Regions from separate parts of the Allobosea sp. UC22_33 genome, predicted to be linked through region 1. Evidence: riboswitches for the same ligand, from Rfam matches in the RefSeq annotation. Region 1 holds a riboswitch; the other holds the start of a gene.

Region 1 (4,205 bases):
CAAGCCCGGCCTCATCGAGCCCGGCCAGCGCATCGATAAGGTGCATCGCGAAGCTGCCCGGTCCGGCCGCACGCTCGACCGCGATCTCGCCGGCGATGCCATAGGCGGTCAGCGCCGCCGCGGCCGCGATCGCCGGATCGGGCTCGACCGCCCGGCAGGCGGCCACCAGCGCGCTCGAGGCGCAGCCGAGCCCGGTCACCCTGCTCATCAATTCATGGCCATGCGCGACCGCCAGGGCCCGGTCTTCCGTCTCGATCCGGTCGACCGCGCCGGTGGTGACGCGCACGATGTCGCGCCGCAGCGCGAAAAGCGGCTCCAGCGTCGCCATTTCCGTGGCATTGCCGCGCACCAGCACGTCGAACAGGGCGAGTACGTCGCCGACCAGACGCAGCCGCAACGGCGAGAGCTCGACGAAGACCGGGTCGAGCACCAGCGGTATCAGGCGCTCCCGCGCAACGCCGACGAGCTTGGGAATGGCGCGCTCGCCTTCGAGGCTGAGCGTGCCGAGATTGATCAGGATCGCGCCCGCTCCGGCCGCAACGGCCTCGACCTCGTCGGGATGGCTGGCCATCGAGGGCACCGCCCCGACGGCCAGCAGGATGTTGGCGGTGACGTTCTGCGCCACCGTATTGGTCAGGCAGTGGACGCGCGGGCGGCGCCTGGCCACCCGCGCGAGGATCGATGCGACGCTGCCTGCGTCGAGCTTTTCGCTGAAAGCGCTCATTCAGCAGCAGGTAGATAGATACTCCCGCCCTTGTCGAGGAATTCCTTCGACTTGGCCGCCATGCCTTCCGCTGCCATAGCTTCAAGGCTCGCGCGCTCGTTGTCGCTCATCGCCAGCACCTCGGCGCGCAGGTCCTGCGTGATCTTCATCGAGCAGAATTTCGGCCCGCACATCGAGCAGAAATGCGCGACCTTGTGGGCGTCCTTCGGCAGGGTCTCGTCGTGGAACTCGCGGGCCGTGTCGGGGTCGAGCGCCAGGTTGAACTGGTCCTCCCAGCGGAAGTCGAAACGGGCGCGGGAGACCGCGTCGTCGCGGATTTTCGCGGCCGGATGGCCCTTGGCGAGATCGGCGGCATGGGCGGCGATCCGATAGGTGATGACGCCGGTCTTGACGTCGTCGCGGTTGGGGAGACCGAGATGCTCCTTCGGCGTGACGTAGCAGAGCATGGCGCAGCCGTACCAGCCGATCATCGCCGCACCGATGCCGGAGGTGATGTGGTCGTAGCCCGGCGCGATGTCGGTCGTCAGCGGTCCGAGCGTGTAGAACGGCGCCTCGCCGCACTCGCGCAGCTGCTTGTCCATGTTCTCCTTGATCTTGTGCATCGGCACATGGCCGGGGCCCTCGATCATGACCTGGCAGCCCTTGTCCCAGGCGATCTTGGTGAGCTCCCCCAGCGTCTCCAGCTCGGCGAACTGGGCGCGGTCATTGGCATCGGCGATCGAGCCCGGACGCAGGCCGTCGCCCAGCGAGAACGAAACGTCGTAGCGGCGCATGATCTCGCAGATCTCTTCGAAACGCTCGTAGAGGAAGCTCTCGCGGTGATGCGCCAGGCACCAGCGCGCCATGATCGAGCCGCCGCGCGAGACGATGCCGGTGACGCGATTGGCGGTCAGCGGGACGTAGGGGAGACGCACGCCGGCATGGATGGTGAAATAGTCGACGCCCTGCTCGGCCTGCTCGATCAGCGTGTCCTTGAACACCTCCCAGTCGAGCTTGATCGGATCGCCGCCGACCTTTTCCAGCGCCTGGTAGATCGGCACCGTGCCGATCGGGACCGGCGAGTTGCGCAGAATCCACGAGCGGATGTTGTGGATGTTGCGGCCGGTGGAGAGGTCCATCACCGTGTCGGCGCCCCAGCGGATCGCCCAGACCAGCTTCTCGACCTCTTCGGCCGCGCCGGAGGTCACCGCCGAGTTGCCGATATTGGCGTTGATCTTGACCAGGAAGTTACGGCCGATCGCCATCGGCTCCAACTCGGGATGGTTGATGTTGGCGGGGATGATGGCCCGGCCGCGCGCGATCTCCTCGCGGACGAATTCCGGAGTGACGAATTCCGGCACATTGGCACCGAAGCTCTCGCCATCGGCATGACGCTCCCGCGCGCCCTCCAGCATGGCGGCGCGGCCGAGATTCTCGCGATGGGCGACATAGATCATCTCGGGCGTGATGATCCCGGCCTTGGCGAACTCGTATTGCGTCGTCAGCTGGCCGGGCTTGGCCTGCAGGATCGGGCGCTGCGCCGGGCAGGCGGGCACGAGCTGGTCGGCTGAGATGTGGCCGTTATCGGCGGCGGTGACGGTGCGTCCCGCGACCTGCTCGAAACCGCGCGCGTCGAGCCAGGCGCGGCGCGGCTGGACCAGACCGGCATTGAGATCGATTTTCGCGTCGGTCTCGGTGAAGGGACCGCTGGGATCATAGAGGCGCACCGGCGGCTCGGCATCGGTGGTCAGGACCACCTCGCGGAAGGGCACGCGCATCTGCGGATGCTCGGGCGCGGCGACATAGATTTTGCGCGAGCCGATGATCGGCCCGGTCGTGACGCTTTGGGGGGCGGTCTTGACGCTGTTCTTCTGGGGTTTGGTGTGGGCATTCATGGGGGATCTCCTCCTTGGTACAGGTCAGGAGATCCGGCGTCGAAGCGGTTCAGTCGCTGTCTGCGGGCAAGGCTTTGCGCCCTGCGATCGCGTTCCAGTCCCTCCGCCGGTATGACCCGGATCAGGTTCGATGGGTTCAGCTTCGAAAGCCGTCTCAGCCCTTGCGGGCACCCCTCGGAACGAGGACGAGGTTAGGCGCAGCGCCGCCGATTGGCAACGGGCTGTGCGAAGCTCCGATAGGACTGGGAGGAATGGCTCAGGCGGTCCGGTCGACCAGCGCGCCCTGCCCGGCCGGCAGCACGGCTTGGGTCTGCTCGACGCTCTGCTGGAGCATGGCGAGAACGCCTTGCTCGGCCTGCGCATTCTGCTTGAGCATCTCGATGGAGAGCGCCTGCCGGGTCGAATCGGCCTGCATCGAGACAATGCTGCGGGCAAGGGAAACGGCGTCGCTCATGGCAGGCACCCTAGCCGGACAGCCCTACCAAATCCTGAACCCGACCCTTCAAGGTGCGATGATCGAGGGTACGGGCTTCGGCATCGGCGGATCGCGATCGGGCCTGACGGGAGCCTGCGTCTTGCCTTCGCCTGCACCGCGCTTCTCGTCGCGAGGCGCCACGCTGTTGGGCGCCGGCGGACGCACGGCTTCTCCCGCCCGTGGCGATAGCGGCACGCCGGGAGCACGCTGCTTGGCCGGAGGAGGCGCCGTCTGCGCTAGCACCGGCAACGCTCCCGGCAGACTCGCGACGAGCAACCCGGCCAGAACCGGAACGAGCTTTCTCATGGCGATACCTCCTTTCGGCCATCCCATGCAAACGAAACAGGCGCAGGGAACGGGTGTTCCCTGCGCCTGCGGAAGAGCGGGGCTGCTCCGAGAGCTGCCCGACCCGATCGTTACTGGTTCTGGCCGCTCAGCAGCGGCGTGATGCGCCGGAGCGTGACGCGCCGGTTCTCGCGCGCGGCCTCCTGCGTATTCACCTTCAGGTACTGCTCGCCATAGCCCTGAGTCGTCAGGTTCTCCGGCGGGATCTGGAAGTCGCGCGTCAGGATCTCCGCGACCGACTGCGCCCGGCGATCGGAGAGCGAGAGATTGTCGACATCGGCGCCGACGGCGTCGGTGTGGCCCTCGATGAGGAAGACCTCGTTGGGCGAGCGCTGGAGCGCGCGCTTCACCGAATCCGCCAGCACCGAGAGGCGCCGCACCTGATCCGGGCCCACCTGCCAGGAGCCGCTGTCGAAATTGATCGTGTCGACATCGACGCTGCGCATGCGGGCGCGCAGATCCGGCGAATAGCGGACCTCGTCCAGCGTGTAGCGGCGCGGGATCGCGGCGATCGGCGGGGCGGTGATCGTCTCGTAGATCAGCGCCTCGTCGGCCTGGCCGGCATCGACGATATAGCGCTCGCGCGGCATCGGCAGCGGCGGCGGCGGCAGCACGACGACATCGTCGGCGAAGCGCCCGGGACGATCCCGCAGCGTGTTGTCGATGATGATCACCTCGCGGTTGTCGCGGTCGATGCGGGTGCGGCGAAGCAGCCGGCCCTCCTCGTCCGTGACGGTGACGATCCGCGTGCCGTCCGGGCGCTCGAAGACCATGCGGTTCTCGTCGC
Region 2 (4,205 bases), 590 kb from region 1:
ACCGGTGGCAGCCCTGGCGATTTCGCTGTGCGGCACGTTGACGACGGCCGGCGCGCCCGGCGCCGCCTTCAACAGCTTGCGGCCGCCCAGCGCCATGAACAGCAGCAGCGCGACGGTCGCGTTGACGAGGAAGCTCGCCGCGAATGTCGTCATGGGGCTCAGCGGCAGGCCGGCCTTGGCGACGATGCCGTTGGTGATGCCGCCATAGATCGAGATCGGCGAGAACCCGCCGGCCTGGGCGCCGTGAACGATCATCAGACCCATCAGCAGCGGCGAGATCTGGTATTTGAAGGCGAAGCCGAGGGCGATGGGGGCGATGATCGCGACCGCGCCGGGGCTGACGGCGCCGACCGAGGTGAGCAGCGCCGAAATCCCGAACATGATCCACGGGATCGCCGCGATCCGCCCTCTCACCGCACGAACAGCCAAACGCACCAGCCAATCGATCGTGCCGTTGTTCTGGGCCAGGGCGAACAGCCAGGTGATACCGACCAGAGTGAGGAAAAGGCCGCCGGGAAAGCCGGCGATGATCTCGGCCGATTTCTGGCCCGCCAGCAATGTGCCGACCAGAAAGGCACCGATGAATGCGAGCACGCCCATGTTGATGGGCCAGAGTGTCGCGACAACGAACATCGCCACGAGGGCGTAAATCGAGATGAGTTGCGGCGTCATCGGGTGTCCTCCGGGGCTTTATTTTTTTGTCGGCGCCTTGCGTCCACGGATGTGGAGCAAGCGTGCCCTGCATCAGTTTGTATGCGTCGTTATCGTTCTTATATCCTACAAATGTCATGATGTATATATCGCTCTCCATCACGGGTTCGCCTTGCCCGCGTGTTATATTGCGGCGCCCGTCGCTGCCGGAGATTGCCAAGGTGAAGCCAGTTCCAACCACGATGCGGATCCGCGGGGCTTTGGAGAACGCAATCGTCGAAGGACGCTTTCCCCCCGGCGCAAGGCTCGATCCGGAGCTGCTGGCGCGCGAGTTCGACTGCTCGCGAACACCGATCCGCGAGGCTCTTCAGCAGCTCGAGGCATCCGGCCTGGTCCGGGTCTTCCCCAAGCGTGGCACCTTCGTCTCAGAATGGAAGGCGGAGGAGCTGGCCGAGCGCTTCGAGGTCATGGCCGAGATCGAGGCGGCCTGTGCGCGTCTCGCAGCCCGCCGTATCACCGATGCCGAGTTGACGGAGTTCGAGGCGGTTCATGGGGCCTGCCGTGCGCTGGCGGAGGCCGGCGATGTCGACGCGTATTACGTGCGCAATTCTGATTTCCACCACTGCATCTACCATGCGACGCACAACGCCTTCCTCGAACAGGAGGCGTCCCGGCTGCACGCGGTGCTGCAGCCCTACCGGCGCATGCAGCTGCGCGTGCGCAATCGGATGGCGCGCTCACTAGCCGAACACGATGACGTGCTGGCGGCCATCCGGTCAGGTGACGGCGAGGCAGCGGCGAAGGCGATGCGTGATCACGTGGTGATCCAGGGCGATCGCTTCCACGATCTGATCGCTGCTCTGCGCCAGGATAATCGAACGCTCTGACGGGGCGATGAAAGCGACGTGTTCGGCGGCACGGTCATGATCGGTGCGCCCGAGCCTATCTCCGCTTCCTGAAGCGCTTAAACAGGAAGCGCGGCAGGTGCCCACCCAGGAGCGTCTCGATCGTTCCGTCGAGGAGGAGCCGGAGAATAGGTGGGCCTCCCAGTATTCCTGCGCGGCCGTTACTCGCGACGGTGATTGCATGGCGCCACTGAGGCGCTTCCGCGGCACAGCTGGCGACGCCCCAAATCGCTGGCCTTTGTTGTGGCCGCGTTCGTCGCGCTCGTTGGAGCGGTCTCGTCCAAGCACCAGATGGAGGTCTCAAAGTGCATCCAACCACGCCCCCGCATGCAACCGCGTGATCGCTTGACAGCTCAGTCGATTGCTCGTCATCTGCATCCGTTCCCAGGGGGGCCTCGCTAGGAGGCTGAGATTCCGCCGGCTGGGCTTTCGAGCCCGAGCAACGCGGTGACCCTCCGAACCTGATCCGGATCATACCGGCGTAGGGATGCGGGACATGCGGCCGTCACAGGCCCTGATTCCAGCTTGCGCTCGTGATCCTTCCAGCGATCGACGCTCCCGGCTTGGCCGTGCGCGTCCGAACGGAGTGGGCTTAAGTGACGCAGGCCGAGATCATCGCGGCGCTATCGGCGTTCATCGCGCTTCCGGACGCGTCGGAAGCCGAATTCGAGGCGATGGCGCTCAAGGTCTTCGCCTATCAGTTCCGCAACAACGAGCCCTATAAGCGCTTCTGCCTGCAGCGCGGCCGCACGCCTCTCTCGGTGAAGCGCTGGCGCGATATCCCGGCCGTACCGATCACTGCCTTCAAGGACCTGACGCTGAGCTGCAGCCCGCCCGAGCAGGCGGAACGCGTGTTCATGACCAGCGGCACGACGCAAGGCATCCGCGGCCGCAGCTATCACCCGACGCTCGACGTCTGGAAACGCTCGATGCTGGTCAATTTCCGCGCGCGCTTCATGCGCGACACCAAGCGCATCCGCATGGGCATCCTCTTCCCGGACGTGACGGAACTGCCGAACTCCTCGCTCGCCACCTACCTCTCGCTCGCCAAGCAGGAGTGCGGCACACCTGATTCCCAGACCTTCATTGACGCGGACGGCCTCGACCTGGACGGCCTTCTGTCGGCTCTGGAGCAGGCGGAAAAGAGCGGCGAGCCCTATGCCCTGCTCGGCGCGAGCTATTCCTTCGTGCCCGTGCTGGATGCCCTCGCCGCCAGCGGCCGGTGCTTCGCCCTGCCGGAAGGCAGCCGCATCCTCGACACTGGCGGCTTCAAGGGGCAGTCGCGCGAGCTGGGACCCGACGAGTTCTATGACGGGCTCAGCGCCGCCTTCGGCGTGCCGCGTTCGGCCTGCATCAACATGTACGGGATGACCGAGCTGAGCTCGCAGCTCTATGACGAAGGCAATGCGGTCTGCCCCTCCGTCAAATCCGGGCCGCACTGGATCCGCAGCCGGGTGGTCGATCCGCTGACCGGCGTCGACCGGCCAGAAGGCCAGCGCGGGGTGATCGTCCATCACGACCTCGCCCATTTCAACTGCGTCGCGGCGATCCTGACCGAGGATGCCGGGGAGATCGTGCCGGGTGGTTTCAAGCTGCTCGGCCGCGTCGATGGCGAGGCCTCGAAGGGTTGCTCGGTCGCGGTCGCCGAATTCCTCGCAGCGGCCCGGGGCTGACTGCCGTGATCGAGCATGCGGGCCATCTCCCGGGCCTGAACCGCGAAGCGCTGCGCTGGCGCGAGGTCGGCCATAGCGCCTGGGGCGAGAACGCCGTAATCGCCCTGCCGGAGCTGGACGAGGCGCAGGCGGCAGCGCTCTCAGCGCATGTGCGCGACAATGCCCGCGCCCGGCTGAAGCGGATGGAGACCGCGCGCATCGTCGCCGCGATCGACGGCGCCATCGCGCGCCTGCTCGACCGCCAGCACCCGCTGCGACGCAAGGCCGAGCATCTCCTGCCGATCGTCACCGGCTATGACCGCGAGACCGTCCGCCTCGGCCTGACCGGCTATCTCAAGACCTTCCGCAAGCCGCAGCTCTTGCGCTTCCTGGCCGAGGATTTTGCCAATCCCGGCCTGCTCGACGGTTTCCAGCCGACGCCCAAGGGCGGCTATCTGCGCGCCCATGGCCCTGAGCTTCTGCTGCATATCTGGGCCGGCAATGTCCCCGCGCTCTCGCTCTGGAGCCTGATCTGCGGCTTGCTGGTCAAGGCCGGCAGCATCGGCAAGCTCGCATCGGCCGAGCCGCTGACGGCCGGATGGTTCGCGAGCCTGCTCACCGAGATCGATCCCGAGATCGGCGAATGCCTCGCCGTCACCTGGTGGAAGGGTGGCGAAGCGGTGGCGGAGCCGGTCTTCCTGCGCGAGGCCGACACGGTGATGGCCTATGGCAGCAACGCTACGCTGACGGCCCTGCGCGCCAAGCTGCCGATCACCACGCGATTCCTGCCGCATGGCCACAAGATCGGCTTCGGCGTCGTCGCGCGTGAAGCGCTCGACAGCCGAAAGGCCCCGGCGCTGGCCCGGCTCGCCGCCCATGACGTTGTCCGCTACGAGCAGCAGGGCTGCTACTCGCCGCAGATGCTCTTCGTCGAAAACGGCGGAAAGGTCAGTCCTTCGGAGTTCTCCCGCTACGTCGCGCAGGAACTCGCCGCCTT

The links. A riboswitch is a leader RNA that binds a small molecule or an ion and turns the genes downstream of it on or off. The one in region 1 is predicted to bind thiamine pyrophosphate.
Region 2: linked by a shared signal. The riboswitch ahead of ACFJGT_RS02030 (hypothetical protein) and the one ahead of thiC (phosphomethylpyrimidine synthase ThiC) in region 1 are both predicted to bind thiamine pyrophosphate.

What each region holds. Positions count from the first base shown of each region.
Region 1 is NZ_CP170556.1:5,295,521-5,299,725, reverse strand. Features, by position in the region: gene ACFJGT_RS25640 (hydroxyethylthiazole kinase) at 1-724, opposite strand, end outside; gene thiC (phosphomethylpyrimidine synthase ThiC) at 721-2,598, opposite strand; TPP riboswitch at 2,679-2,783, opposite strand; gene ACFJGT_RS25630 (hypothetical protein) at 2,855-3,052, opposite strand; gene ACFJGT_RS25625 (hypothetical protein) at 3,101-3,379, opposite strand; gene ACFJGT_RS25620 (OmpA family protein) at 3,490-4,205, opposite strand, start outside.
Region 2 is NZ_CP170556.1:434,550-438,754, reverse strand. Features, by position in the region: gene ACFJGT_RS02040 (SLC13 family permease) at 1-672, opposite strand, end outside; gene ACFJGT_RS02035 (GntR family transcriptional regulator) at 873-1,538, shown strand; TPP riboswitch at 1,933-2,062, shown strand; gene ACFJGT_RS02030 (hypothetical protein) at 2,153-3,229, shown strand; gene ACFJGT_RS02025 (acyl-CoA reductase) at 3,235-4,205, shown strand, end outside.